DNA from 4 places in the Ruegeria sp. HKCCE3926 genome. Region 1 is predicted to be linked to each of the others. Evidence: riboswitches for the same ligand, from Rfam matches in the RefSeq annotation. Region 1 holds a riboswitch; each other region holds the start of a gene.
The links. A riboswitch is a leader RNA that binds a small molecule or an ion and turns the genes downstream of it on or off. The one in region 1 is predicted to bind cobalamin.
Positions count from the first base shown of each region.

Region 1 (7,439 bases):
AAGATCTGCTCGAGGCGTTCCATGACCTCAGGGACGAGATCGGAACCAACCCACAGGCCGTCGTAGCAGCCGGAGCCGGGCCGGTCAGGGACGGAACGATTCAGTTGACCAACGCGAACCTGGATCTTTCGGAAACCGAGCTGACGAAAGCAACAGGAGCAGAGCGCACTTTTGTCATAAATGATTTCACCGCTGCGGCGTGGTCAGTGGCCGAGGTGACTCGGTCGGATGTTGCGGTCTTGCAGGGTCAGGCGACGCCGCCCGCAGGCACACGGCTGGTTGTAGGGCCCGGAACCGGGCTTGGCGTTGGTGCTTTGCTTTTTTCCGAAGGCAGGTATCACACGGTCTCCGGCGAAGGCGGGCACGTGGGCCTGTACCCGCGCCATCGCGACGAAGTTGATATCTTTGAGGCGGCACGTCGCATCGCACCGGGCTGTTTCTTTGGCGACAGCCTGGCGCTTGAAGCAGAAATGTTCCTGAGCGGAACCGGCCTGCCGATCCTGTATCAGGCGGTTGAATTGGCAGCCGGTCAGGCGCGGACTCAGGCGCGCTCTGCAAAGGACATTCTGAACGATGCCCGCAACGGCACCGATCTGGTCGCCGAAAAAGCAGCGCAGATTTTTACCACCCATCTGGGTGCTTTGATGGGTGATCTGGCGGTCACCTTGATGCCAGAGGGAGGCGTTTTCCTCGTCGGCGGCGTTGCCGAGAAAAACCGCTGGCTATTCAGCGACAACTTCAAGGATGCGTTCAACGGCGGCGGCCGCTTCAGCGATTTGCGCCGTTCCCTGAACCTTTACGTGTCTGAACAGGCAGAGTTCGGGATCATCGGCGCAAACAACTTCTGCAAGAACGCGCTGAGACAGCAACCAGACTGACCGAATTCTCTGTACCAAGAAGGACCAAGACATGATCCTGTGCTGTGGTGAAGCGCTGATAGATATGATTTCAGAACCGACCGCATCGGGCGCAATTGGTTTTGTGCCACATACTGGTGGTGCAGTTCTGAACACAGCCGTCGCGATGGGACGTCTGGGTGTTCCGGTTGGGATGCTGACAGGTTTGTCATCGGACATGTTCGGCCAGCAACTGATCGATGCGCTGAAAGCGAGCCATGTGGACACGACACATGTCATCATCTCGGACCGCCCTACCACGCTTGCCTTTGTGCAGCTCTCGGATAAACACGCGTCTTACAGCTTTGTTGATGAAAACACCGCAGGCCGGATGTTGCTGCCCGAGGACATGCCAGATCAGCTTCCCGCTGTCTCTGCCCTGTATCTCGGCGGAATCAGCCTTGCGTGTGAACCTTGCGCAGATGCATATGCCGCCCTTCTGGACCGCCACGGTTCCGACCGTGCGGTGATGCTGGACCCGAATATTCGCCCGGATTTCATCAAGGATCAAACCCGGTTTCGGACGCGTTTGAACCGCATGATCTCGCGTGCGGATATCGTAAAGGTTTCAGACGAGGACCTGGATTGGATCATTCCGGGCGCTGAATCCGAAGCCGCAAAAGCGTCTGTGCTGTTGCAGGCGGGTCCTTCCGTTGTCATCGTCACGCGCGGCAGTGACGGGGCGCACGGTTACCTGGCGGATGGTTCCGAAGTTTCGGTTCCCGTGAAACCCGTTGAAGTGGTCGATACGATCGGCGCAGGTGACACGTTCAACGCCGGCGTTCTGACCGAGCTCAGCCGCGCAGGGCATCTGACCAAGTCAGGTCTGCGCGGATTGACGGTTGAAAGCCTGCAAGCAGCCATGGAACTGGGCGCTGACGTGGCGGCCGTGACCGTTTCCCGAGCCGGGGCAGAACCCCCCTGGGCGCACGAACTTTGATCTGTGGGACGGCATGATGAAACGATCCGAAATCAACCGTATCAAGACCCGGGCACAGGCGTTCATTCAGTCCTTCGGTGCCGTGTTGCCACCCTTTGCGGATTGGTCGCCCGAGAAAATGCGCAGCCCTCTGGCCGAAACGATCCGCAGCCGCGGGCTGGGATGGGACATTACCGATTACGCCCAGGGCCGTTTTGATGAACTTGGACTGTTTCTATTCACTTTGCGCAATGGTGAGGCGAAGGATCTGAAATCCGGGCGCGGGATGCTCTATGCGGAAAAACTGTTGATCTCGAGAGAAAATCAGCTTTCTCCGATGCACCGGCATATCATCAAGGCAGAAGACATCATCAACCGGGGCGGCGGCGATCTCGTTCTGGAAATCCATGCGTCAGATCCAAACGGTGGCGTCGACCGCGACAACCCGGTGACGGTCCCAAGCGATGCCTGCCCTGTAACCTTGCAACCCGAAGAGCACTTGCGGCTGAAGCCGGGGCAAAGCGTAACTCTGATGCCCGGCATCTGGCACGCTTTCTGGGCCGAGCGCGGCGATTGCCTTATTGGCGAGGTATCGACCGTGAATGACGACCGTACGGACAATGTGTTTGAAAAGCCAATCCCACGGTTTTCAAAGGTTGAGGAAGATACCGAACCGGATTTTCTTCTTGTATCAGACTATTGACACCGTTCGGTCCGGGCTGGCGCACCAGGATCGCTGGCTCAACCGTTGCAATTCCGTCCACCACCCTTTCGCCTGCCGCTTGACAAGTCAGGCGTAGCCGGACTAGCTGAGCGGGATGGTTCCGTAAGGGATGAAAATGGGAACACGGTGCGGCGCTGGAATGTGCCAAGTCCGTGACTGCCCCCGCAACTGTAAGCGGTGAGCGACGCCACTTCACCACTGACCCAAAAGGGTTGGGAAGGTCGGCCAAGCAACGACCCGCAAGTCAGGAGACCTGCCATCACACTATGAACCAACCCGAGGCGGGGCGTCTCGGAAGGAGGCTTGATGGCGCGTTTGCGTAATATCCGGGTATGTGCCCTCTGTCTGCATCTGGCAAACGACGGAGAAGGCAATGACCTGCTATTCTGATCACTACGTTCTGATCTGTTCAACATGTCAGGGGACGATGTCTGCCGAAGCCGCGCAAGACGCGCTGGATGCCCGGTTGCCTGACGGTTTTGAAACCCGAATGGTGGCCTGCATGGCAGGTTGTGAACGGGCCATGACCGTCGGATTTCAGGCCCCGGGCAAAGCGCAGTACCTGTTTGGCGATATCACGACATCCCGCGATCTGTCTGCCTTGGTCGAATTTGCGATCCAGTTCGGCGACAGCGACGACGGCTGGACCAGTGCCTCGGACCGCCCCCCTGCCCTTTTCGCAAAGACCTTATCGCGAATTCCCGCGTTGCCTTTCGGGGGGTCATCATGAGTTTTCTGATTGCAGAGAATTTGGAATACTACGCGCTCAATGGCGACATCCTGTTGCAGGATGTGTCCTTTCGTCTGGAAGAAGGATCAATTCTGGCAATCGCCGGGCCGAACGGCGCCGGCAAAACCACTCTGCTGAAACTGCTGTGCGGGATTGAACGGATTGCGTTGGGCGATGTTTGGATAGAAGGACAAAGCCTTCGGACCCTGTCCGCCCGCCAACGTGCCCGCTCCATTGCTGTGGTCGGGCAGCAGGAAATGCCCGACGGGCGGATGCGCCTGCAAGACTACGTTGCGCTGGGGCAAATCCCGATTCAGGGCGAACGTTCGGTGACTCAGCACAGGGCTGATCTTGAACGGGTGCTGACGACGACCGAGCTGTTGCATTTTGCCAACAAAACGATGGGTCAACTGTCCGGCGGAGAACGTCAGCGCGCGCACATCGCGCGCGCGCTGGCCCAGAACCCGTCCTTGCTGTTTCTGGACGAGCCAACCAACCATCTGGACCCCGATGCCAAGGGGCACATGCTGTCTCTGGTCGCTGATCTGGGGGTAACGGTCGTCATGATCGTCCATGATCTGGTCATGATCCCGGAATTCGCCACCCATGTGGCGTTGATGAAAGCCACGCGCCTGACGGGGTTCGGGCCTGTTGGCGAAGTTCTGACCCCAGACCGGGTAAGTGAGACATTCGGCGTGGATTATCTGTGCTTTCAGCACGAAGGCCGCATGATCCCCGCACTGGACATCCGAAAACGGAAATTGTCATAATAACAGGAGCTTACATATGATGCAGAAACTCTGGCCGGTGGTTGTCTTCGCTGGCTTCGCAGGTGGCGTGGCAGCGGAAGCCGTCACCGTGGACAATTGCGGCGAACCGCTGGTTTTTGACTCGGCGCCGGAACGTCTGGTCGTGCATGATATGAACATGGCGGATATGGCCTTTGCACTCGGCCTTCAGGACAAGATCGTGGGACTTACCGGGATTTCGGGCTGGTACAAAACCAGCCCTGACTTTGATGCTCAGCGCGGCGACATCCCAGAGCTTGCCCCCAAGTACCCGACGATTGAAAACCTTGTGGCCGTCGAACCTGATCTGTTTTTTGCCGGTTGGTACTATGGCATGAAACCCGGCGGAGATGTCACGCCCGACACGCTGGAACCCTTTGGTATCAAGACCATGATCCTGACCGAAAGCTGCGTGCATCTGGACGAGGATCGCCCCGAATCCAGCATGAACCTGTTGTTTGATGACGTTCTGCGCCTGGGCAAGGTCATGCAGGTCGAAGACAAGGCCGAGGCGCTGGTTGCCGGCTGGAAGGACAAGTTGTCCGCCATTCAAGCAAAAACAGCCGATCTGGAAAAGCCGCGGGTATTCCTGTTGGACGGACCGGCCGATGCTCCGTTTACCGCCGGCAAGTTCGCCATTCCCGATGCGATGATCGCAGCCGCTGGCGGTGAGAACGCAACTCATGATCTGGATACCAGCTGGGGCCGCACGTCGTGGGAAGCTGTGGCAGCGGCTAACCCGGAATTTCTGGTGCTGCTCGACTATCAGTCCGGCAACGGCGCAGAGGACACTTTCCAGTTCCTCAAGGATCACCCGGTGATGTCACAAACGGACGCGGTAAAGAACGAGCGCTGGATTGGCCTGCGTTACGAAGAGCTGACTCCCGGCCCGGCAAATATCGAGGCGATCGAGAAGATGGCACAGGCGATGCACCCGGAGACCAACTGATATGGTCCAATTGGGCCGTTTGATAGTGCTGGGGGCGGTTGTTCTGACCGCCCTTTTGCTGTTGTCGATCGTCTATGGGACCACCCCAATCCCCGTGCGCGAAGTCTTTTCGGCCATCGGCCTCGGAACCGGTATGGTGGAAGGAGACATGTCGCCCTTGCACCGGATCGTCTTCGACCTTCGCCTGCCCCGCGCCCTGTTTGCCGCCGTGATTGGTGCGGGGCTGGGCGTCGTTGGTGTCGTTCTGCAAACAACGACGCGAAACGATCTGGCAGATCCGTTTCTGTTCGGTCTGTCCTCGGGTGCTGCTGCCGGCGCCGTTCTGGTGATCACCGTCACAGGGGATGTCCTGGGAATCTGGACGTTGCCGCTGGCAGCATTTTGCGGTGGCCTGATCGCGTCCGGCATTGTTCTGGCGCTGGTTCAGGGCTTGCGTACGAGCGCACCCGAAAAACTGATCCTGGCTGGCCTGGCGGTGTCCTTTCTGTTTTCCGCAATCACCAACTACCTTATTTTCTCTGGCGACAATCGCGCGGCTCATTCGGTGATATTCTGGATGCTTGGCGGCCTGGGACTGGCAAGATGGGAAACATTCCCGCTTGTCCTGATCGGACTGGGCCTGATCCTGAGCTATTCACTTTATCGCAGTCGGTGGCTTGACGCGCTGCTGACCGGGGATTTCACAGCCTCGTCACTGGGTATTCCCGTTCAAGGTCTGCGGTTCAGCATGTTTTTCGTTGCCGCTTTGGCGACGGCCAGTTTCGTTTCAGTTGCCGGTGTCATCGGCTTTGTCGGGCTGATGGTGCCTCATATTGCACGCGGCATCGCCGGTACTCTGCACCGAAACCTGCTGATTGTCTCGGCGATCGTGGGCGCGATTCTGCTGACATTGTCCGATATCTTGTCACGCCTTCTTCTGGCCCCGCAGGAGTTGCCCGTCGGAATCGTCACAACGTCAATAGGATCACTTTTTGTCTTTTTGTATTTGTTCAAATCTGATCGCGGAAGCTAGTTTTCCAAGGTTGCGCAACACTGTCATTTCTCAGCATTGATGAGGTCAAGCAGTTCAGCATGCAGTTCAGGGGTTGCGGCGGAAACGACCGCGCCATCTGAATCGAGGGCCAACGCATGCCCGTGCCAATCGGTCATCACTCCGCCAGCAGCCGTGATCAGAGGTGAAAGCGCCAGATAGTCATAAGGTTGCAGATCGTAATCCACCACAGCATCGACATGGCCCGAAGCAAGCAAGGCATGGGGGTAACAATCATAGGCAAATCGGCGCGTCTGCCCTGCATTCATCAACCGGTTGAACAGGTCAGGATGGTCGCAAAAAATCTTGTCGCCTTCATTCACATACAAAACTGAATGATCCAGACGCGTGGTGTGCGACACCTCTATCGGCCGCCCGTTCAGGCTGGCCCCGTTACCAACCACACCCAAATAGGTCTCATGCAAGGCCGGCATTCCGACCAGCCCCAACCGAGGGCGCCCATCCACAAGGTGCGCCAAAAGGAACCCGAACAAAGGATGGCCGGACAGAAACGAACGGGTTCCGTCAATCGGGTCAATCACCCACATATGACGCCCGTCGCCTGCTTCTTGCCCGTGCTCTTCGCCAAAGATGCCGTGTCCGGGAAAATGCTGTTTCAGGTAGGTACGTACTTCTGCCTCAACTGCCTTGTCGGCCTGCGTCACCGGGCTTTCATCCTGTTTGAATTCAATGCCCAAAGACCCCCGAAAAAAATGCATCGCGGATTCCGAGGCAATATCAGCAATCTTCATCGCATGCTCAGTCAACGCATCTGGGGTTACCATTTCCGGTCCTTTCGGCTGAAGTCATCCAATCTCCGACGGATGAAAGGTTGTTTACCCTGAAAGCTGAATGAGAAGTCTTGCAGTTCAGTTTTCAGATGGGCATGAGGTGTGACAATACTGAAACTTTATCAATGGCTTATGGATCGAAACCCGTCAGATTCGACGAACTTTCGCACATTCGGGGCGGATTTGCCCTGTTTGCATGCTTTCCCCGTGTGTTCCGATCGCTGTGCGTGTGTCTGTTGATCAGCTCTTGCACCCTCGGGTCAGGTCTTCACCCGGCTCATCTGCGGGTCGTAAAGCGGTTGCAGCGTCACTTCGCAAGGAACCCTCTGAGTGGCGACATCCAATTCATATGTCCCTGATGTGACGTATTGTGCGTCGACACCGTTGGCGTTTCGGATGTAACCGTAGCCGATCGACTTTCCGACGGTGTAACCATAGCCGCCCGAAGTCAGCCATCCGACCCTTTCGCCATTCCGATAGATCGTTTCACGCCCCAAGAGTACAACCTCGGGGTCAACCGTGAAACATGCCAGCATCTTCTTTACGCCGCCGGTTTTTTGCGCCTCAGATGCGGCGCGCCCTTTGAAATCAATATTTTTCCGGAGTTTCACG
Region 1 covers NZ_JAEDOU010000002.1:140,117-147,555, reverse strand. The annotation lists gene I9184_RS20875 (ROK family protein) at 1-878, shown strand, start outside; gene I9184_RS08905 (carbohydrate kinase) at 910-1,836, shown strand; gene I9184_RS08900 (D-lyxose/D-mannose family sugar isomerase) at 1,853-2,518, shown strand; cobalamin riboswitch at 2,618-2,815, shown strand; gene I9184_RS08895 (DUF1636 domain-containing protein) at 2,913-3,269, shown strand; gene I9184_RS08890 (ABC transporter ATP-binding protein) at 3,266-4,039, shown strand; gene I9184_RS08885 (ABC transporter substrate-binding protein) at 4,056-5,006, shown strand; gene I9184_RS08880 (iron ABC transporter permease) at 5,008-6,018, shown strand; gene I9184_RS08875 (inositol monophosphatase family protein) at 6,042-6,821, opposite strand; gene I9184_RS08870 (FAD-dependent oxidoreductase) at 7,088-7,439, opposite strand, start outside.

Region 2 (7,439 bases), on a different contig from region 1:
GAAGATTGTCCAGCATCCAGCGCGTGCCGATACTGTCGGGTTGCGCTTTGGCGGTGATGGTGATCGACCGCGGCCGCGATGGCGACGATGAGATCGTGTAGGTGCGATACACGACTCCCCCGGGCTGGCCGGGCGCCGGAATCTCGAGCGTCAGGAACTGACCGGGGTGATAGGCGAACTGCGCCCCCGAGGGGGCTCGGAACGAAAAGCTGGCGGTGTTCGGCATCTCGGGCACGACCGAGACACATTCCAGCATCTCTCCATCCTGCCAAACGGCTGATGAAAGCGTGTCCAGATCTTTCATCAGACTTACTCCGCCGCCATGTAGTCAGGGGTCAGGCGGGCCGACACTGTGCTGCAATACCAATCCACGAATTGCAGTACGCCGGATTCCTGAATGGCTGAATACGGGCCGGGCACATAGGCCGGGCTGTTGATGCCCTGCTGGTTGTCCTCGACCACCTGACGGTCTTCGTCATTCGTGGCGACCCAGACTTCGGTCAGGCGTTTCACGTCGTAGTCAACGCCTTCAACCGCATCCTTGTTGACCAGCCATTTGGTCGTGACCTCGGTCTCTGTCGGGCTGATCGGCGTAACACGGAAAACAATCGAGTGATCGGCAAGAAAGTGGTTCCACGTGGTCGGATAGTGGAACTTCAAAAGCGATCCCGCATCCGCAAAGGGCGACCGGCCCAACCAGCGGCGCACGGCGGATTTCCTGTCCATCGTATAGCTCTCGGCGCCTTCTTTCAGCGGCATCCGCGCCAGACGGAATTGGCCGTCCTCGTGCAGATAGAACTGCGATGGCATACCCGCTGACTGGCACCTGTCGAAATGGGCTTGCATATAGGCTGGGGTTTCACCGCCTTCGATCCCCGTCACGCTCGGATCATCAGGGAAGGTCCGGCACAGCGCAGGGTGGTTGCCGCCGCAGTGATAGCACTCGCGATTGTTTTCCCAGACCAGTTTCCAGTTGCCGTTCTCGATGATCGAGCTTTCGAATGCGACCTTGGCATTCGCAAGATCATGCGGCTCAAGATACGGGCGCGCGATATTGGCAAACGTGTCAAAATCCGGGGCGACATCCGCCAGACAGATATAGACCAACCCGGCAAGCTCGCGGCAATGAACCGTCTTCAAACCATGCTGTCTGGGATCAAACTCCGGCCCCATGTCGCGGGCCCACAGCAAAGAGCCGTCAAGCTCGTAGGTCCATTGGTGATACGGGCAAACCAGCTTCGGCGCGTTGCCTTTTGCCGCCTTGCATATGATCGAGCCGCGATGGCGGCAGGTGTTGTGAAACGCCCGGATCTGGTTGTCGGCGCCGCGCACGATGATCACGCGATAGGCACCCACGTTGTACGTTACATAGTCGCCGGCTTTCACCAGTTCACAGGCCGGAATGGCAAAGAGCCATTCGCGATAGTGGATGGTTTCCAGGTCGGTCTGAAAGATCTCGGGGTCGGTGTAAAAGGCCCGTTCCAGAGCATAGCCCGGGATTCGACGCGCCAACAGGTTTTGGACATTGTTCACTTCTGGCTCTCCTGCCGCGCCCCGCGGCATTGCTTGGGCAGATGACAGGGAGGAACCGTCCGGAGGCGCGCGAGGACCACGTCCGAAACCCGTGCCCCCACCGCCACCCGCGGTTTGACATATCTGCAAGGCTGGTTTCCGGACTTGAAAGGGGCTTGCACCCGGTTGCGACACCTTCCCGGGATCCTCGTCCCAGTGGTTGATTGTCGAACCTGACCTTCCTTACCGTTGCGGGGGCAGCGCCGGAATTCCACCGGCTTCCCAATTCTCCGCGGTCTGAGAATCAAACAGCGGCACCTCACGATGGCAGCCTACTTTCTACCTGCTTGGGCGCTGAAATGCTTGCGACATTTCCGGTTTCAAAACAGACATGGAAATTTTCCGGCTGAGTGGACGGCGCCGGGATCACGGTCCTTGGCACAGGGGCATGGCAAGCCCGCCAGCACGGCGTTCTGCAGGGGCCAGTGGGCTTTGCGATGGATGCGGCCACGTCTGACATCCGCGCCGTCAAATTGTCCCCCAGCCGTGACAGCGAAGGCCCGGCTGCTCTGCTCAGAAACGAAACGCTGCACGTCGCCTGAGCATGGCTGGAAAAGAGAGAGTCAGGCCAAGTGAAGGAGGTTTGCAGCAAACCCTTTTGGGTGAAGTTGATCCGTTTGGGATAGTGCTGGCTTGCCATGAGGCAGGTGAAGAAGGCGAATATCCGTCATGCGAGAGTTGTCAGTCCATCCTGTCAACGGACGGTAGAAAACCTCATTTTGTCCATAAAAAATTGTCTTTTTCGGGAAAAACCATTACGTTTTCCGAAAATGGTGGAAAACACCGGAGGCAGTAAGAGAGCAGATGCCAAAACCGAAAACAGGTGTTTTGCGGACAACAGTTCCTTCGCGCCTCATGGGAAAACGGGATGGTCTGTTTTTCCTCTGGGGGCAGATAGAACGCGCGCGCTTGAAGGTCGAGGGCGGCGAACGCGCCGAGGGCGCAGCCTCGGACGGGCCAAGGGCAAACACGGCCGGTGAGGTCAAGGGATCGACGACAGCATTGGTGGACGAGTTTATTTTCTACTGACTTTTGTGATGAAACCGGGCCTGACGGCCCTATTTCTTCTCGAAGAACAGGATGACTTCACCCAGACGGACGCCATAGCGTGAGACATACGCGCGGTTCAGCAGACGGTCGTCATCCAGCAGCCACATCCAGTCGTCGAATTTGACACGCATGGTCCCGTCCTTGATCGGCAGGTCGATCTTGTATTTCCAGTTGAACGTATCCCCGCGTTCAATCCCGCTGGCGGTGCCCAGCACGCCAGGCGCCGTACCGGTCCACGTATCCTCTCCGGTTTTGGTCAATGTCCAGATGCGTTGTTCCGTCGCGCCATCGTCGTAGACGAAGTCTTCGACCAGGGTCAGGGTTTCGCCGTCCCATGTTCCGTCGATATCAACCGTGAATCTGCGGGGGATATTTCCCAGAACATCCTGAAACTGACCGTAGGCCACTGTTTTACCCTCAAAAAACTCTTCCAGGTTCAACTGTCGGTCCGACAGAAACGTTTTTGGTACCTTCGGTTTGCTGGAGCAGGCCGCCAGAATTGCAAGGCTTGCGATGGCAATGCAGGCGATGAAAGAGCGAAAGGTGATCATTGCAACGGCTTCCCTTCCGAAGTCGCGTCATACCCGTTTGACCCACTTGGATGCATCGGTTTCGATCTGGGGCTTGGACGCATTGTGGCGATCAGTTCCGCGACCTTGACGCCAAACTTGCGCATCTCGGACCGATTCATGATGACGCCGGTTTCTGTCAGGTACATCCAATCGGTGACATCCAGTGTGTGTCCACCAGCGTCATCTGGCAGAATGATACGATAGGTCAGTTTTACCGCGGACCCCGAGATGATGCCCCGACCTTCGCCCACGATATCATCCGCCATTGCCGTGAATGTGTTGCCAGTTCCCAGCGTCAGGTACCATTTGCGGGTCATCTGTTTTCCGTTGGAATAGGTGAAGTACTCGGTCAGCGTGCCCGAGTTGCCTTGCCATTCGCCGGACATGCGCGCGACAAAGCTGTTCGACATTTTGCCGTTGGGGCCATAGATCAGGCCTTCGGACAAGATCTCTCCGTTCAGGTGTTTTTTCAGCGAAAAATTTGGCCCGGTGCCACTGTAATCGGACGGCGATTGCGCGCGAAAGCTCAGCAGCCTTGCACGGATGAAGACGGCGGTCAGAAGGACCAGAAGGATGATGCTGAAAGCGTTCATTTGCTTGTGACCTCGGTGGGCAGGGTCAACACCATCCCGAACGCTCCGACTTTCAGGATGCAGGGCAGCACCGCATAGGCAAGATTGAGTGTATCCAGAGCCTGTGCTGAATTGGTTTGACCGGGGGTGAAACCGCTGCGTTCCAGCAGCGGCAGAGTGAAAAAGGCAGCCAGGGCGAGGCCCAGTTTGCCAGCGAAGGACCAGATGCCAAACGCGGCTGATGCGTTCAGCCCGGCCCGGGTAAGCACGATCGAGAACATCGCAGGCAACACGACCATATCCGCGCCCAACGCCGCGCCCGAGGCGAGACAGATCATTGCAAAACCCGCAAGGTTTCCTGAACTCAGTGTGGCAGCGCCGATAAAGCCGGCGATCGAGAGCGGCATGGCGATAATCAGAGTCTGTTTCGGGCCAATTTTGTTACTGAGCTTTGCCCAGAGCGGAACGCTCGCGCCTGCGCTCAGGAAGAACAGGATCAACAAAGGACCCGCCTTGCCCGGCAGTTGCAGCCGGTCTTCCACAAAAAACAGAAACAGGGTGGAGGTTATGGCAACCGGGAGGCTGTTGACCAAAGCCAGCGCAAGAAGGCGCAAGCCACCGGCCTGACCCAGACCCGCAAAGGACAGGCCTGATCCGGTGATCGGTCTGCGTCGCCAGATCGGGATCGTCAGTATCAGGGTCAGAACGGACAGCAGCCCAAGAAACGCGCCGAATGCGGGGTAGCCTTGGGAGTGTGCCCCGAAAGCAACCAACAGGGCCGGAGCGCTGGCTGCGATGACCACCCCGGTCAACTGCCCGCCTTCACGATAGGCGGCCAGTGTCATCAGCTCTTTCGGATCGGTTCGCTTCGCCAGAGTTGCGCTGCGACCATACAGAAGGATGGTTCCCAGGCTGTATGCCGAGAACAGCAAGATAAGGATCGCGACCAGTTCCGGCACGCTGGCACCCTGCGGCAGATTGAAAAGCAGGGGAAACCCGATCGCCAGCCCCAAAGCCGCCATCGCGGCAAATGCAAGCTGGCCGCCGGGCCATCGGTCGATTGCCCAACCGATCAGCGGATCCTGCACCAGATCCACCAAACGGATCACCAGCAGCACCGTACCAATGACCCCAAGGCCAATACCCAGGTTCACGGCTGTAAAGCGCGGCAAGTGGATATAAAGCGGGATACCCGCCGCAGCGAGCATCAGCGCATAGAGACTGACCCGGGGATAGAGCATCACCGCCCCTGTAGCCTGCGCGTGAAGGACGCGGACCGCGTGTTGTCTCCCAGGAATACAGACATGAAACTGCGCTTGATGCCCGGATGCGCCATGGTGCACGTCTTTTGCCCGTTCAACCAGAAACTGACCTTGTCGGGACCATCAGAAACCGCCAGATAGCTGTCCCCTTTTGCCACGGCTTTGAAGCACCGGTTCAGTTGGTCGCGAACCGGTGCTGAACGGCCAATGCGGTCCATCTCGTCAAGCGTCGAATTGACCAACGCTTTCTTCTTGATGTTCTTGCGATAGGTCAGTTGCAGGGCGATATCTTCGCTCCAACTGAACGGCGCACCTTTGGGCGTATAGAGTTTGGCGTCATAGATCGGCAAACCCAGATACCGGAACGTCGCGGTTCCGCGCAGTTGGGCACCGTTCAGTTCTTCCGTGACCGGCGATGCGATCAGCCCATTGGGGATCAGCAAGGAAAGTGCAAGAAACGCTGTGCGCCATATCGCCTTATTCAGCGGCAACAGATAGGGCCGGGTCTTTCCCAAGAATGCCATTGTCAGCTCCGATGGTTTGCGGGGCACCATTTATTCGAGCAACGACATGCATCGCGCTGGCTATCCCGTCTTCGTGAAATCCGTGCCGGTTGTAAGCACCGGCAAACCAGGTTCGGTTCTGTCCCTGCATCTCGCGGATTTGCCCTTGCGCCTTCAGCGCGGCCTTGTCGAAGACCGGATGGGCAAACTCGACTTTGTCATAGATCTTTTCCGCGGGAATTTCTGATGAAGCGTTCAGCGTTACAAACAGCGGGTCACTGTCCGGAATGTTCTGAAGCCGGTTCATCCAGTAGGTTACCCCCACGTCTCCGGCTTGCGATCGATAGGTCCAGCTTGACCAACAGGCGCGCCGCTTTGGCATCTGATTTGGGTCACAATGCAATATGGCCGTATTGGGCTGATAGCGGATTGCGCCCAATGCATCGGCTTCCGCGGGGGTCGCGCCATCACCTAAAATGGCAAGCGACTGGTCCGAATGGGTGGCCAGGATGATTTCATCGAACTGATCCACGGCGCCCTGGCTGTGGATGGTGATGCCCATCTCGTCACGGGATATATTCTGAACGGGGCTGGCCAGACGTATTTCTGCCCCCCGCGCACGAAGGGCTGCGTCGATCCGGCGGACATACTCTATGCTGCCGCCTTTGACCGTGTACCATTGATGCTGGTTTGCGCGACCACTTGCCAGCAAAGCGTGATTGCGGAAAAACTGTACCAAAGAGCGTGCGGGGAACTGATCCACGAACTCGACCGGCGTGGACCAGATGGCACCGCACATCGGCATCAGATAATTGTGCCGGAACCAGTGACCCAGCCGCAGCTGGTCCACCAATTCGCCAATCGTGGTGTCATCGTCCTTGGCGGCTCCGGGGGCTTCTTTGCCAAACCGCAGAATATCAGCGATCATCTTATAGTAAGCCGGACGCGCCAGATTGCGCTTTTGAGCGGTCAGTGTGCGCAGATTGTTCAGCCCGTATTCAATGCGGCCATTGTCGATTGTCGCGCCAAAGCTCATCTCGCTTTCGATCACGGGCACGCCGAGCTCATCAAACAGCCGGGTCAGGTAGGGATATGTCGCATAGTTGAAGACGATAAAGCCCGTATCGACCGGTTGATCCCCGTTCTTTCCGGCCATCACCGTGCGGGCATGGCCACCAAGCCGAGGCTCGGCCTCATAGACTGTCACGTCGTTGTTTTTTGAAAGATAGTAAGCGGCGGAAAGACCCGAAATGCCTGCACCTACAATCGCGATTTTCTTCCGTACACCCCGGGGTTCGTCGAACATTCCAGCCTCTTTATGTGACAGTTTACAAGAAGATACGCAGGGTAGGCACAAGTGGATCAATCCGATTAGAAGTTTTTAACAGATGCACTACCTTGTGGCGTCTGGTTTGAGCTTCCGTGACCTGCGCCACCGTTTTGATCCGAAGCAGGCGCAAGGCCGTATTATCGTGAAACACAACTGAATCGGCCCACACATGAGCAGCTTTGACGGCAATACCATTTGGATCATCGGCGCTAGCGAAGGGCTGGGTCGCGCTTTGGCGCATGCGCTTGGCCAACAGGGTGCTTCCCTGATCCTGTCTGCGCGCAATCTTGAGAGGTTGTCCGAACTGTGTTCTGAACTGCCGGATGCGCGCGCGATCCGGTGCGATGTGACCGATTTAGACTCTGTTCGTTCGGCTGTTGCCGAGGCGGGGCATGTCGATGGGCTGGTTTACAATGCCGGGGCTTATGACCCCATGCGTTCGGCCGAATGGGACACCGAGGCGTCGCTCAGGATGAGCGATGTGAACTATCTGGGTGCGCTGCGGGTTCTGGGTGAAACCGTTCCGGGTTTTGTCCGGGCAGGCCAGGGAGAGGTTACTCTGATCGGGTCACTGGCCG
Region 2 covers NZ_JAEDOU010000007.1:52,257-59,695, forward strand. The annotation lists gene I9184_RS16175 (hybrid-cluster NAD(P)-dependent oxidoreductase) at 1-304, opposite strand, end outside; gene I9184_RS16180 (aromatic ring-hydroxylating dioxygenase subunit alpha) at 310-1,563, opposite strand; cobalamin riboswitch at 1,645-1,849, opposite strand; partial or broken gene I9184_RS16185 (IS5/IS1182 family transposase) at 1,923-2,075, shown strand; gene I9184_RS16190 (hypothetical protein) at 2,377-2,601, shown strand; gene I9184_RS16195 (DUF3833 family protein) at 2,631-3,173, opposite strand; gene I9184_RS16200 (DUF3833 domain-containing protein) at 3,170-3,787, opposite strand; gene I9184_RS16205 (MFS transporter) at 3,784-5,007, opposite strand; gene I9184_RS16210 (chalcone isomerase family protein) at 5,007-5,552, opposite strand; gene I9184_RS16215 (FAD-dependent oxidoreductase) at 5,506-6,837, opposite strand; gene I9184_RS16220 (SDR family NAD(P)-dependent oxidoreductase) at 7,031-7,439, shown strand, end outside.
Region 2: linked by a shared signal. The riboswitch ahead of I9184_RS16180 (aromatic ring-hydroxylating dioxygenase subunit alpha) and the one ahead of I9184_RS08895 (DUF1636 domain-containing protein) in region 1 are both predicted to bind cobalamin.

Region 3 (7,439 bases), on a different contig from region 1:
CGGGCCGGTGACAATGACCTCGGTGCCGCTTGCCATGTCGCCGTTGGAAAAGCCGATTTCGCCCTCGATGACGTCTTCCGACTCGAAAACGCCGGCTAGGACCTTGTGCGCCAGGGCAGGCACAGGTGCGCAGCACACGGCCAATATGACAACCAGATGCTTCATGTGGCTGCTTCCCTTATAAACAGCTCGGGTTTGACCTTGCGTGCCAACAACACGGCGAACCCGGTCAAAATCGCCTCAATGGCCATGACAGGAATATGGGCGAAGAAAACAAGCCTGGCGGCAGGCAGAAATTCATCCCCCGACAGCGCCAGGGAAAACGCGACCATGCCGGTTGTCGCCGCAATGGCAAATGCGCCGCCGACGCCCCCCCAAATCGCACCTTGCAAAGGCGTTCCACGCGCGATCAGACGACCGAACAACATTCCGGCCACCACAGCTGGAAAGGCGATGTTGACGGTGTTGATCCCCAACACCGTCAACCCGCCAAAGCCGAAAAAGACCGCCTGTAGCAAAAGCCCGACGAACAAAGCCGGGAATGCGGCCCAACCAAGCAGCAGCCCGGCCATGCCGTTGAGGATCAGATGGACCGACGACGGACCAATGGGTACGTGGATCAACGATGCCACGAAGAAACTGGCTGACAGCACGCCCGCAGTGGGGATGCGATCAAGATCCAGAGACCTGAGACCCATGGCGATCCCGCCCGCGGCGGCTATGGCGCCGCCAATTACAACCGGGTTGGAAAGGGCTCCGTCGACGATGTGCATCTTGGGTTACTCCAGATCCCAGGAGCGAATCCAGATGACCGCATCCTGGCTGAGTTCTTTGCCCTCATGTTCGGTTGCCGGACCGGAACCAAGTGCTGCGAAACCCCAGTAACCGGCATTTGGAACGCCGAACGAGAAATACCCGTTGTCGTCAGATATGGCGACCACCGCACCACCCGGCATCGGAGAGACTTTCGGTGTAGAAGCGGCCGAACTTTCCATGTCGGGCTCGGCGGCCATGTACTCGATCTCGATTTCGACCCCCGCAACCGGCTGACCATCAGCCAGCACACGGCCCGTGAAAGTCGAACCCGCGATGATGTTGGTCGGCTTGTTCAGCGGGATAATCTCGGTCGGCAAACCTACGGGATTCATCCAGTCGGTCGGCAATTCGTTGCGGTTCAGGAAGGCTTTGGTGAGCTGTTGGATATAGATGTCTTCGGATTCCTCGTAATAAGGCTGAGGAACCGTCACCAGCACATAGTCGCCCGACCGTTTGACCGGGACACTGCCTTTGAACGCCACGCCCTCGTTTTCCCCGCCGGTGAACCGGATAGGTTCCAACGTGTCCAGCAAATCGGTCTTTTCACCGTTGTGGATCACATAGAATTCCTGCGGCTTTTCAAGATCCATGACGTGGCCGTTCTCGAACGGATGCCAGAAAATCAGCTTGACCGGCACATCGCCCGGTTTCTGGATCATGGTATCGGTAGTGTATTCCAAAAGAAAATGCGCATCTGCGATGGCGGGAAGAGCCACCGCGGCAACGGCTGCGCTGAGCAGCGTTTTCATGAACAGTCGTCCTTGTCCCGTCGCGCCAATCCCGGCGCGAAATTCGTTTTGACTACGGGACATTCAACGCCAAATCACCCTTTCAGGCATCCTGGTACGACGCACATCCCGTCGCCGATTAGGAGTGCCCCTTATGAGGACACATGTCCGGCAGGTATCCTGACTTGCGGGTCAAAGCGTTGGACTGGCCTTCCCGGGGCAAACCCCAGTGGCGTTTCAGCCCTGCTCGCCGCTTACAGTTGCGGGTGCAGTTGCGGAATTGGGCCTAAGCCCGCACCGCATTCCCTATTGATTCCAGAGCAAGCCCCGGAACCGGACATGCCGAGCGGCTTGCCAGACAACTCAGCCTTCCGTCAACGAAAATGTGTTACGGCCATCGAAAATTATGAGCTCGGCAGTTTGCGAGAGTGAACCGGTTTGTGAAATATCCAAGGCAACAGGGTGATTTCACATCTAAGCTTCTGAAAGATACCTTTCCGACAATGGCAGGCTTGCCGCGCCCAGTGAGCGTGCATCCGGGCCCACGGTCCCTGCCAGCACCACGGGGTGCTCGAGACCGGTCAGGTTCAGCTCGGACAGTTTGTCTTCGACCATTTCAACCAAACGCGCCTTGATGTCCTGCGGCATCCAGCCGTCAATCTTCACGCATTCGAAATCTATCAGGCTACAGGATGAGACAATCGCATAAGCAATCCCGCTTGCCGTCCGTTTCAACCAGTTTTCCAGTTGAATTTTTGGCACATCCCAACGCTGGGTCGTTTCCCAAATGGAATGCGACGTTACCCCTGCTGTGGTGATTGCACGCTCGAGAACATACAGGCTGGCCACGTCGATAAGCGGTCTGACACCACCCGCACCATCCGGTACAGGCAGGGGGCCGATTGCGCCCGAGTTTCCACGCCCGGAAAAGATCGCACCATTGAGAACCACACCGCCGCCAATAAAAAACCCGATATAGAAGTACAGGAAATCCCTTGGTCCATCGGCCGGACCGAATACCAATTCCGCCCCACAAGCCGCAGTGGCGTCATTTTGCAGAAAAACCGGCATATCGAGGCGACGAGCCAGGTCAGCCTTCAGGTCTGATACGCGCCACGGGTCCATTTCTTCCTGAGGAACCTGAAGGGTCTGGGCCCAGTCCCACAGGTAGAACGGCATGGCAATTCCAAGACCCGCAATCCTGCCTTTGGCCTCGGGCGACATGGATGACATCATTTTCCCCAGACTCTGTATAGAAAACTCCAAAGTGGCTTTTGGCGTTGGATAGTCATAGGTTCGCCGCTCGCGTTGCCGCACATTTCCGACAAAGTCAGTCAATACCAGCTCGGTACTGCGGCGCCCGACCTTGAGCCCAAAGAAAAACGCACCATCCGGGTTGAGGCGCATGGGAACGGAAGGTTGCCCGACTTTCCCGCGGACCGGCTCACCGCGCAAAAGCAAACCGTCCTTCTCAAGCAGCCGCATGATGACGGAAACGGTTTGCGCCGACAGTCCGGTCATGCGCGCAATCTCGGACTTAGCAAGAGCCTGATGACGCCGGACAAGCGACAACACCAGCCGTTCGTTCCGGGCCCGCATCCCGCTTTGATTGGTTCCGCGCACCTCTGACCCGTGCAGGCCAATCGAATTTTTCCGAGATGAATTTTCCGGCACGACCACCCCTTTCCTGCTGAAGAATGAGAAAGCCCGCCCGCCCTGTCAATAATAAATAAGAGTGATTTATTTATTGACTCAAATTTCGAATCTTGTGATTGTTTCTTATGAGATCAGGGTTTTTGCCTGATCGCCCTCGTGCCCTGTACGGCACAGGAAAAACTGGGAGGATAATCGATGAAACTTGCAAGACTTGCGGGTGCTGCTGCGCTCGGGGTTACTGCCATGGCTGGCAGTGCAATGGCGGAAGGCGAAACCGTTTGTCTGATCACCAAGACAGACACCAACCCGTTCTTTGTCAAAATGAAGGAAGGTGCGACAGCGAAGGCGGAAGAGCTGGGAATGACGCTCAAAGCCTTTGCAGGCAAAGTTGACGGTGACCATGAAACGCAGGTGCAAGCCATTGAGACCTGCATTCTGGACGGCGCCAAGGGCATTCTGCTGACGGCCTCGGACACATCATCCATCGTTCCGGCCGTGAAGCAGGCGCGGGATGCAGGTGTTCTGGTTATCGCTCTGGATACGCCGCTGGAACCCATTGACTCGGCTGACGCAACCTTTGCCACGGACAATTTCCTTGCCGGGCTGCTGATTGGACAATGGGCCAAAGCCACGCTGGGCGACGCGGCCAACGACGCCAAGATCGCGACACTGGATCTTGCCGTCAGTCAGCCGACAGTGGATGTGCTGCGCAATCAGGGTTTCCTGCAAGGCTTTGGTGTCGATCTGGCGGACCCGAACGTAATCGGTGATGAAGATGACCCACGACTGGTCGGAAGTGATGTCACTGCCGGCAACGAAGAAGGTGGTCGCCGCGCGATGGAAAACCTTCTGGCCAAAGATCCCACGATCAACGTTGTTCACACCATCAACGAACCTGCCGCGGCAGGTGCCTACGAGGCGCTGAAAGCCATCGGGCGCGAAAATGACGTGCTCATCGTTTCCGTGGACGGAGGCTGTCCGGGTGTCCAAAACGTTGCCGATGGTGTTATCGGCGCGACGTCGCAGCAATACCCGCTGTTGATGGCATCGCTAGGTGTTGCGGCCGTCAAGAAATGGGCGGACGAAGGCGTGAAGCCTGAAAACACGCCTGGCAAGGATTTCTTTGACACCGGCGTAGCGCTTGTAACGGACAAGCCTGCCGAAGGCGTCGAGTCGATCTCGGTCAAAGAAGGCATGGACCTCTGCTGGGGTTAACCTGACCACCCGGAGGGCCGCAGAGGGCGGCCTTCCGCTTTTCAAACCACCCATTCGCCCGAAAACTTGCTAAAGTCGTCAGTAACCTGACGCTTTGGGGGAACCTTTATGTCCGATACTTCACGACGATCAGACGACTTCGAAGCCGCTGCAAAAGGCAGCCCGGAACAGATTGCTGAATTTGACGATCACCACCGCGGGTTTGTCGGAACGGTTCAACATTTTTTGCACGTGAACCCCTCTCTGGTGCCGCTGATCGTTCTAGTGGCTGCCATCGTCATTTTCGGGGCTTTGCTGGGCTCCAAGTTCTTCTCGCCATTCGCGCTGACCCTGATCCTGCAACAGGTTCAGATCGTCGGGATCGTGGCGGCGGCGCAAAGCCTCGTCATCCTGACCGCCGGTATCGATCTGAGCGTCGGAGCAATCATGGTGATGTCGTCGGTTGTCATGGGACAGTTCACCTTCCGATATGGGCTGCCACCAACGGTCGCAATCGTTTGCGGCCTTTTCGTTGGAGCCGCAATCGGCGCGGTGAACGGATATCTGGTCAGCCGCATCAAACTGCCGCCGTTCATCGTGACGCTTGGCATGTGGCAAATCGTTCTTGCGGCGAACTTCCTCTATTCTCAGAACGAAACCATCCGGTCACAGGAGATCGAAGAAAACGCCGCGATTCTGCAACTTTTCGGGGCCAAGTTCAACGTGGGCGGGGCGGTATTCACCGTCGGCGTGATCTTCATGCTGGTGCTGATCCTCGGGCTTTCCTACGCCCTGCGCCATACCGCGTGGGGCAGGCATGTTTACGCGGTCGGAGATGACCCGGAAGCTGCCGAGTTGTCAGGTGTCAATGTGCACCGAACGCTTATGTCCGTTTACATGTTGTCCGGGCTGATCTGTGCCTTTGCGGGCTGGGCTTTGATCGGCCGGATCGGATCGGTGTCTCCGACATCAGGCCAGTTGGCCAATATAGAAAGCATAACGGCGGTTGTGATCGGGGGCATATCCCTGTTCGGTGGCCGCGGGTCTATTCTGGGGTCGCTGTTCGGTGCCCTGATCGTGGGCGTCTTTACGCTTGGGCTTCGGTTGCTGGGCGCTGACGCGCAATGGACGTTTCTGTTGATCGGCATCCTTATCATCGCGGCGGTCGCGGTCGACCAGTGGATCAGAAAGGTGGCAGCCTGATGGAACCTATTCTCAAAGGACGGAACCTTGTGAAGCGCTACGGCAAGGTGACGGCGCTGGATCAGTGCGATTTCGATTTGATGCCGGGCGAAATTCTGGCCGTGATCGGTGACAACGGGGCAGGCAAGTCTACACTGATCAAGGCGGTGTCCGGCGCGGTGATGCCGGATGAAGGCGAAGTCTGGCTGGAAGGTCGGAAAGTAAATTTTCATTCCCCGATCGACGCGCGCGAAGCTGGTATTGAAACCGTCTACCAAACGCTTGCCATGTCCCCTGCCCTGTCAATTACGGACAACATGTTCATGGGTCGCGAAATCCGCCGCAAGGGGCCGCTGGGCTCGTGGTTTCGAATGCTCGACCGCCCGGCGATGGAGAAATTCGCCCGCGACAAACTGAGCGAGTTGGGCCTGATGACGATCCAGAATATCAATCAAGCCGTTGAAACACTGTCCGGGGGTCAGCGTCAGGGTGTTGCGGTGGCTCGCGCTGCGGCATTCGGATCAAAAGTCATCATCCTTGACGAACCGACAGCTGCGCTGGGCGTGAAAGAAAGCCGTCGGGTCCTTGAACTGATCCTGGACGTGAAGTCTCGCGGCATTCCGATCATCCTGATCAGCCACAATATGCCACATGTTTTCGAGGTCGCCGATCGAATTCACGTACATCGGCTGGGCAAACGCCTCTGCGTCGTTGATCCCAAGGATTACACGATGTCCGACGCAGTGGCGTTCATGACCGGTGCCAAGGAACCACCCGCCGAGGACCAAGCCGCGTGACGGGTAAACTTGCCACCCCCGAGGCGCTTGCAACCAAAATCGCGGATGCCGTCCAGGCCTTGCCGCCGCTGCAAGACCGGCATCTTGTCGCGATTGCCGGGCCGCCGGGTTCGGGAAAAACGACTGCGGCGGGCCTTGCAACCAAAGAGCTCAATCTGCGCGGCGTCGCAACCGGACTGGTTTTCATGGACGGCTTCCACTATGACAACGTGATCTTGAAGGATCGCGGCCTGCTGAGCCGCAAAGGGTCTCCTGAAACCTTTGATCTTGCCGGCTTTCATGCGTTGCTTGATCGATTGCGCGCGGAAGAAGAAGTCGCAATACCCGAGTTTGACCGGGAACTGGATCTGGCCATTGCCGCGCGGTCCATGATCACGGCGGATCAGCGCGTTGTTCTGGTTGAGGGCAATTACCTTCTCTTGAACGAGCCGGGTTGGTCGGACCTTCACCAACTGTGGGCATTCAAGGTATTTCTGGACACCGATTTGAAAACACTCGAAACCCGCCTGACCAACAGATGGATCGGCCATGGACTGGACGCCAATGCCGCCAAGGACCGTGCGCAGTCGAACGATCTGCCGAATGCACAGCGCGTGATCCGAAATTCGATACCCGGTGATCTGACACTGGCTTGAGTTTTGCCTGCGGCCAACACAATCCGTCTTGATGAAAGGCCAGAGGTCAGTTCCGGTACACCGGCGGAACAAGACCGGCTTGGAACCAAGTCACGAAGGACACGATCGAAAACACCGGCAGCCCGGTCGCCTGCCGAATATCCGGCGCATAGGGGCACATATTCGTGCACTCCAGAACTATTGCCCCAAGTTCGGAATTGTCCGAGGCTAACGCGATTGCGGCCTCAACATTGTCCTCCCGTGCCTTCTCAACATTCAGACGCGATTCATTGCCAAGAATTGCGCGGGTGAACTCCTGCCCACCCTCGGTAGTGCCGATTGGCGTGTCCAAGGGGACATTGGCAGCCTGAAGATGGTCATTGGTCAAGGTGGAGGCCGAAATGGTCAGAATGCCCGCGCGCTTTCCCTTGGGAAGGATACGATTCACCATT
Region 3 covers NZ_JAEDOU010000013.1:14,993-22,431, reverse strand. The annotation lists gene I9184_RS20165 (cobalt ABC transporter permease) at 1-165, opposite strand, end outside; gene cbiM (cobalt transporter CbiM) at 162-773, opposite strand; gene I9184_RS20155 (DUF4198 domain-containing protein) at 780-1,565, opposite strand; cobalamin riboswitch at 1,697-1,897, opposite strand; gene I9184_RS20150 (ROK family transcriptional regulator) at 2,019-3,143, opposite strand; gene I9184_RS20145 (sugar ABC transporter substrate-binding protein) at 3,396-4,415, shown strand; gene I9184_RS20140 (ABC transporter permease) at 4,524-5,597, shown strand; gene I9184_RS20135 (ATP-binding cassette domain-containing protein) at 5,597-6,373, shown strand; gene I9184_RS20130 (hypothetical protein) at 6,370-7,008, shown strand; gene I9184_RS20125 (aspartate/glutamate racemase family protein) at 7,055-7,439, opposite strand, start outside.
Region 3: linked by a shared signal. The riboswitch ahead of I9184_RS20155 (DUF4198 domain-containing protein) and the one ahead of I9184_RS08895 (DUF1636 domain-containing protein) in region 1 are both predicted to bind cobalamin.

Region 4 (7,439 bases), on a different contig from region 1:
AACGCTGGCAGCGGGACAGCACAGTGACAGGGACTTTGCGGATTTCAGTGGTTGCGAAGATGAACTTCACATGCGCGGGCGGTTCTTCCAACGTCTTGAGCAGCGCGTTGAACGCACTGGTCGAGAGCATATGAACCTCGTCGATGATATAAATCTTGTAACGCGCGCTGGCGGCGCGATAGCGGACACTGTCAATGATCTCGCGGATGTCGTTGACGCCCGTACGGCTGGCGGCGTCCATCTCCATCACGTCGACATGGCGGCCTTCCATGATGGCGACACAATGTTCACACTGACCGCAGGGTTCGGTCGTGGGGCCACCGGTTCCGTCGGGTCCGATGCAGTTCATCCCCTTGGCGATGATCCTTGCGGTCGTGGTTTTGCCGGTGCCGCGAATACCGGTCATGATGAAGGCCTGCGCGATCCGGTCGGCCGCGAACGCGTTTTTCAGGGTGCGCACCATGGCATCCTGACCCACCAGATCGGCAAAGGTTTCCGGGCGATATTTGCGGGCGAGAACCTGATAGGCGGGGCTGGAGCTGTCTGTCATGTCTTCTCGTTGGGATTCGGTGCTTGGGCACAGCGTAGTGGCCACCGTTGCCCGCGTCCACAGCGGGGCGCGATGATTTTTGATTTAGAAACGAGTCGCTTTCGCACTAAACTGCATCAGCGGATTTAATGGCTCATTTTTGTATAGAGTTCTTTGGGGAGGACAGGATTCATGTCGCAGTTGGTGATCTACGCCCTGCAAGTCGGTGGCGGAACGCTGGCGCTGACCTCGATGCCCGGACGCGGCGGAGATTACTCCAGCGATCTGGATATGATCGCAGCCTGGCAGCCTGGGCTTGTTGTTTCGATGACGACGGATGTCGAAATGCTTCAGGACGGGGCGCAGGAATTTGGCAGCGATATTCAAAGCCGCGCCAGCCGTTGGGTTCACCTGCCGATCGAAGATTTCGGAGCGCCGACAAAAGCGATTGATGACGCGTGGCCGTCCGTCAGCGCCGCGGCCCGGCACGCGCTGTCCGGCGGAGGTCGCGTATTGGTACACTGCCGCGGGGGCTGTGGCAGGTCAGGTATGATTGTCCTGCGGCTGATGGTCGAATGCGGCGAAGGCGCGGACACGGCGCTGCAACGATTGCGGGCGGTGCGCCCTTGCGCCGTCGAAACGGATGCGCAACTGGCCTGGGCCTCTCGGCGTGCCCAGGCACAGGTCAGTCTGGATTCAGATTGAAATCTGCGCGGGCGCGCAAGCAGGTTTTCGAGGCCGGATCGTAGAAACTTCGATCATCGCGCAGGGTGGGGTTTTCACGACGCCGGATGGCATCGCACTGAACGTGTTTCCGAAGATCAGGTCGGCATAGCCGTTCAGCGGCTCAATCGTGGTTTCGGGCTGCGTCCCGCAAAAGACACGAATGCGGTCTGATTGCGCGCGGAAAATTGCATGACATCCTTCGCTGCAATGTGACAGCTCGCTGCTGCCCTCAATCTCGAAATCGTCACTTGTGGCCGAGGTCGCCTGGGCCATGGCTTCGGATATCGAGCGCGCCAGCCGCGCCAAAGCGGGACAGGTTTTGCCCGTCCGCTGACATACTGTTGCACTGAATTCATGTGTCTTTGTCTTCCAGATCATCCTGCGCCCTCCGCGCTTGGTGGACAGGATATTTGGGACAGGTGGGACAGCGTGATGCCGTCAGGACCTGCCCGGACACCCCGCCCGAGTTTCGGTTTCGTTTCCGATGGCAGGTCTCCTGACTTGCGGGTCATCGCTTTGCCGACCTTCCCAGCCTTTGGGCCAGTGGTGTTTCGGCATCGCTTACCGCTTACAGTTGCGGGGGCAGTCGCGGATTTGGTTGTTGCCTGCATGACCAGACATTACCGCACCGTGTTCCCTTTTCATTCCGACCCCTTGTGGAGGCCGGAAACCATCACACAACCGCTAGCGTTTGAGCACGCATCGAGTCAAGCCGATCTTTTGACCGGACGCTTGGTCATGCTGGATACGGTGTTGGTTCATGCATAGTGTCGAGGGCGTTGAGGTTCGGAAACCGGATTTACCAAGCGCAAAGCCAGAGATCATGTTGGACACAGAGCAAACGGTAATGACCGAAGAATTTCGCTTTCCGTCCGGGCAGAAAACACTGTCTGCCCGGTTGTACAGCCCGCTGTCTTCGCCCGAAATCGTCGTCGTGCTGAACAGTGCAACGGGTGTGCCGCGCGATTATTACCGTCATTTCGCACGATGGCTTGCTGCCGAGCGGGGTATGGCCTGCCTGACCTATGACTATCGCGATTACGGGCATTCCTTGACCGGCCGCCTGAAAGATTCGCGTGCGACCATGGCGGATTGGGCCTTGATCGACATGCCCGCGGCACGGGCAGAAATGCGCAGACGGTTTCCCGATTCGCAGCATTGGACCATCGGCCATTCGATCGGCGCGATGTTGGGGCCTGTGCAGCCGGATATCGATCTGATTGATCGCATGATCTGTGTGTGTTCGGGGCTGGTAACCCTAAGCGACCATCCATGGCCCTATCGTGGTTTGGCAGGATTGTTCTGGTATGGTCATGCCCCGCTTTTGGCCCGAGCCCTTGGCTACCTTCCCGGAAAGGCGATCGGGTTCGGCTCGGATCTGCCGGCATCGGTCTATTGGCAGTGGCGCAAATGGTGTACGGCGCCTTTGAACTATGTGCCTGAAATCGGGCATGAGTTACCTGCGGCGCAGTGGAAGGATTCTGGAACGCCCGTGGATCTGTTCACCTTCGAGGACGACCAGATGGTGCCGCCGGAAGCGGTTTGGCGGCTTGCGGATCTTTACGGCCCCGATGCCAACCGCCACCTGCTGAGCCCTGCCGATTTCGGGTTGCCTGAGGTTGGTCATATCGGAGCATTTGCCCGGCGCAATGCAGCGGTTTGGCCGCGACTGATCGCTTGATCAGACGCGGCGCAGGACGGGCCGGGCACCGTCCAACGATCACCGGTTGCGAAGTTTCTTTTCCTTCATGACGCCACGGACCATCTTGCCGAACGCTTTGTCCCGCGCCCGGGACTGCGCGACGGTTTCAGAATTGCGCTGATCTTCGCGCCGAAGCTTGCGCCACCGGTCCAATCGAGCCGGATCAAGCGTGCCGTGGCTTATTGCCTTTTGCACGGCACATCCGGGCTCGGAGCTGTGCTGGCAATCCGAAAAACGGCAGTCCCGGCTCAACTCGGCAAGGTCCGAGAAAACGTCGTCGATCCCGTCCCGAGCGTCCAGCAGGCGCAACGCGCGCATTCCGGGTGTATCGATCAACCAGCCACCGTTGCGCATCCGGTGCAATGCGCGTGCGGTCGTCGTGTGCCGGCCCCGCGCGTCATCCTCGCGAATGTCCGAGGTGGCGAGATCCTGATCGGTCATGGTATTGGCAAGTGTCGTCTTGCCAACGCCCGACGATCCAACCAGCGCTCCGGTCTGGCTTTTGGGGCACCAGGACAGAACCTTTTCAACCTCTGCCGGGTCCAGCGCGTTGATCGCCAGAACCGTCAGGAACGGATCCAGAGATTGCACCTGCCCCGAGAAACTGTCGGGGTCCGCCGATTTGTCGGCCTTCGTCAGAACAACGACCGGGTAACACCCGGCCTGATGCGCGAGCGCCAGATATCGTTCCAGCCGGGGCAGTTTGAAATCGGCATTGCACGAGCTGACGATGAACAGCACATCGACATTGGCTGCGATCAGTTGCGTCGCGGCGCCTGTACCCGCGGCGCGTCGGTGCAGCAGGCTGCGCCGGTCGAGCAAATGGCGCACGCGTTTGTCGTCATCGGCGAGAACCCAATCGCCAACAGCATAGCTGCCGGTCGTTTGATCGGGGGTCAGTAACGGGACTTCGCCGTCAGGGTTAAGCCCTATCAGGCGGTCCCGATGAACGGAAGTGATGCGAAAAGGCGTGCAGGAAGGATAAGCCGCGTGTTGCGCGGCAAAGTGAGAGGACCATCCCAGGTCCGAAAGTGCAAGAAACATTGGTTTGCCTGTCGTCAGAAACAGCACTCCCGACGGATGGCGATCGCTCATCCCCGGGTCATGTGTTCAGGCAGTCAGTCGATACCGTGAGGTCAGAACCGTGCTGCCCGAAGGATCTTTGCTACAATCATAAAGCCCTCCTGCGGCCAAGGTTCGTAAAGTGAGAGGTTGGACATCGACCCAAGCGGGGCTCGTTGTGGCTGCTTCCTTCCGGACCTGACCAGGTTGGCGAGGCGCTCGCCCGCGCCAACCTCTCGACTCTGGATATAGGGAAGGCTTCGGCAAAAGACAACCCGTCAGAGCGTCAGCCGAATGCGAGCAAAACCGTTTTCGTCAGGTTCCAGAATCTTGGGGGCAAACCTGTTCAATTCGTCAACATACTTCAAAGCACCGGGACCGGTCCGAAGAATGGTCGTCACCCCCGATTTCGGCATCAGAGAGAACGGGTAAGGTTGCCGGGCCAATGGGTCGGGTGGCAGGCGGTGCGTCATGTAGTCCCGCAAAATGTCCCGGATATCCAGCGGGGGCAGATCGATGGCCGGGGCCGACGACACATGCGGGAAATGTCCGCCCCCGCTTGCGCGATAATTATCGAGCGCGACGACAAATGCCTGATCAGGTTGCACGGCTTGGCCTGCGCAAGTCAGATGATGCACCCGCCTGTGGCCGGGATGGATCATTTGCCCCCCGACATCGTAACGCGCCGGTTGCGACGGGTCGATCTGATAGGACAGGCCAAAGATGACATCGAAATTGTACCCCGCCCGATCCCGGTCGAATAGCTCTGCCTCGGCGTCGGGGAATTGTTGGTTGAAGGCGCTGGCTGACATCTCCAACCACTCCAGCAGCTGCGCGCCCGTGATCTGAACCGCGCGCAATTCGTTTGGAAAGACATGCAGGTCCGCCACGTGACGCAGACAGATTTCACCGGGCGGCACGTCCGTATAGTGCCTGGGGCCAGAGCGTCCGCCGCATTTGGCCGGCGACGCGGCTGACAACAGCGGCAGCTCTGCAAGCGTGGTGCCGTGTAAAAAAGGGCGCAACGCGGCTGCCTGTGCGGCGGCCACAAGCGTCAATCCACGATCCGGCGCACAGAAACTGAAATAGCTGTGCAATGTGTCCGAGACGCGCGCAACGGGCGCGGCCATGTCCTGACGGGTCTGCTGATGTGCGGGTTCAACCAGATGCGCGATTTCCAAATCTTCGCCAATCGCGGTGCCGTCCACCGAAACCGGGCGCAATTCGGCGTGGCTGTCGACAACGCGCAGCCTCGACTGGGGCTGTAGGGTAACGGCCAGATCGATTACTCCAAGATATGCGCCTGCCGAACCGGGCATGACAACCGGCGTTCCATGCACCAGCCCTTTCACGTAATCCACATTCGGGGTTTGCGCGCCGGTGCGTGCGGGAAGGGTCAGGTGCGTGTGCCCGGCGACGACAGCGTCGATGCCCTCGTTCGCGGCCAGGGGAATAACGGCATTTTCAATGTCGGTCGCTGCGTCCGGGTGTCCAAGCCCGGAATGGGCGAGCGCCACGATCAGATCGCACCCCTTTTCGCGCAAGATACGCGTCAGGGACTGTGCCGCGACAACGATGTCGTCCGCCTCTACGGTTTCGTTCAGATTGTGTTCTTCCCAACGTGTTGTCTGCGGTGGCAGAACCGAAAACACGCCGACGCGAATGGGCACATCCTTGTTTCCCACCCTAACGAGACGGTCAAGGATTGCAAAACGCTGCCAAGATTGGTGTTCTCCGGACCGATGAAGATTGCCGCACAGAACCGGGCACGGGGCTTGTGCAAGGGTCTTGTCCAATGTCGGCAGCCCGAACCCGAAATCATGGTTGCCCAGACCAATCGCATCATAGTCCAGCGCCTTGAATGCCTGCATCATCGGGTGGGGATTGTCGTTCCGAACGGCCCATTCGCCCATCGGCGTTCCCTGAAGCGAATCCCCGTTGTCGAACATCAGCACCAGCGCGTCTGTGGCCTCGTGTCGGGCCTTGCGGATCAGGCTGGCGGTGCGTGTCAGCCCAAGCGTCGGGTCCGGTGTGTCCGCGTAATAGTCAAAACCAGTCAGATGCATATGCACGTCGGAGGTGGCAAGAATACGAATACGCCCACGGTCTTTTGTGGGTTGCACCTGCGTCGATGGGGTTTGCTTCACTTTTGTTGTTCTGCTTTTGAGTGTGGTAATGGGCTAAAATCATCAAAACGCAGTCTAGATGATTTTTCCGAGGCCGCCATGCGGCTTTTCGGTGGCGTGTCCCTGCGTTTTGCGCCTTGAATTGCCATTGCAACAGGGCCTGAGACATGGCAGCCCTGTGCGCAAGACCAGAAGGAATTCCAATGAAAAACGCAGAGCAGGTGACTTTCGGCGGCTCGGGCCTGAATCGGGCAGCGCATCTTCGTGGGGATTCAGAGAAGCTGTCCGAGATGGCGGGCGACCCTGCTGCGCGATGCATATTGTTGTGGCGAGGCAAGCTTCTGGTCGTGGGCGCGGCGCTGGATCAGCTTGCCCTGACGCAGATGACCCACCCGCTGGTATGCGATGGCCCCGGCGGCGTGATCGAAGCACCGGTTTTTTTGGGCCTGAGCGCAGAGGGCGCACCCCTGTTTGCCGCAGATATCTCGGCCTGGGGGGCAGAGGGATTGGATCTGACCGGCCTGGGAGAGTTCGTGGACAGATCCGAACAGCAGCACCCGGATTTGCCTGAAGGGCATGTTTTTGCCGAGCTCCGCCGGATCATGGCGCGATTGTCGCCTCGTGATGCCGAGTTGGCCGCATCGGCCAAGGCGGTTGTCGGTTGGCACGAAACACATCGCTTCTGTGCTCGCTGCGGCGCAGCCAGCGATATGTCGCAAGCGGGATGGCAGCGCAGTTGCCCGTCATGCGGCGGGCAACATTTTCCGCGCACGGATCCGGTTGTGATCATGCTGATTACGCATGGGGACAGCGTGCTTATGGGGCGGTCTCCGGGTTGGCCCGAGGGAATGTTTTCCTTGCTGGCGGGATTTGTCGAACCCGGCGAAACGCTCGAAGCGGCGGTGCGCCGCGAAGTGATGGAAGAGGCAGGCGTACCGGTTGGTGCGGTGTCGTACCTGTCCAGCCAGCCCTGGCCGTTCCCGGCATCCCTGATGTTCGGATGCGCCGGCGAGGCCCTGTCGCGTGACATCGTTATCGATCCGGTCGAGATCGAAGAGGCGATGTGGGTCAGCAAATCCGAAATGATGCAGGCATTTGCCGGCGAACATCCCCGGTTGTTGCCGGCTCGCAAGGGGGCTATCGCTCATTTTCTGCTTCAGAACTGGCTTGCGGATACGCTGGACTGAAGAAAAACTGGTGAAGCCATAAACAGCAAAGGTCATTATGCAGTTTTCAGCGCGCGAAGATATCGAAGCCCCGATCAATTCGGTGTTCGACATGGTGTCGGATTTCG
Region 4 covers NZ_JAEDOU010000012.1:43,588-51,026, reverse strand. The annotation lists gene I9184_RS20000 (DNA polymerase III subunit gamma/tau) at 1-583, opposite strand, end outside; gene I9184_RS19995 (dual specificity protein phosphatase family protein) at 722-1,234, shown strand; gene I9184_RS19990 (hypothetical protein) at 1,226-1,633, opposite strand; cobalamin riboswitch at 1,724-1,945, opposite strand; gene I9184_RS19985 (hypothetical protein) at 2,103-2,936, shown strand; gene rsgA (ribosome small subunit-dependent GTPase A) at 2,976-4,052, opposite strand; RNA gene ffs (signal recognition particle sRNA small type) at 4,160-4,258, opposite strand; gene I9184_RS19970 (bifunctional 2',3'-cyclic-nucleotide 2'-phosphodiesterase/3'-nucleotidase) at 4,298-6,166, opposite strand; gene nudC (NAD(+) diphosphatase) at 6,349-7,332, shown strand; gene I9184_RS19960 (SRPBCC family protein) at 7,370-7,439, shown strand, end outside.
Region 4: linked by a shared signal. The riboswitch ahead of I9184_RS19990 (hypothetical protein) and the one ahead of I9184_RS08895 (DUF1636 domain-containing protein) in region 1 are both predicted to bind cobalamin.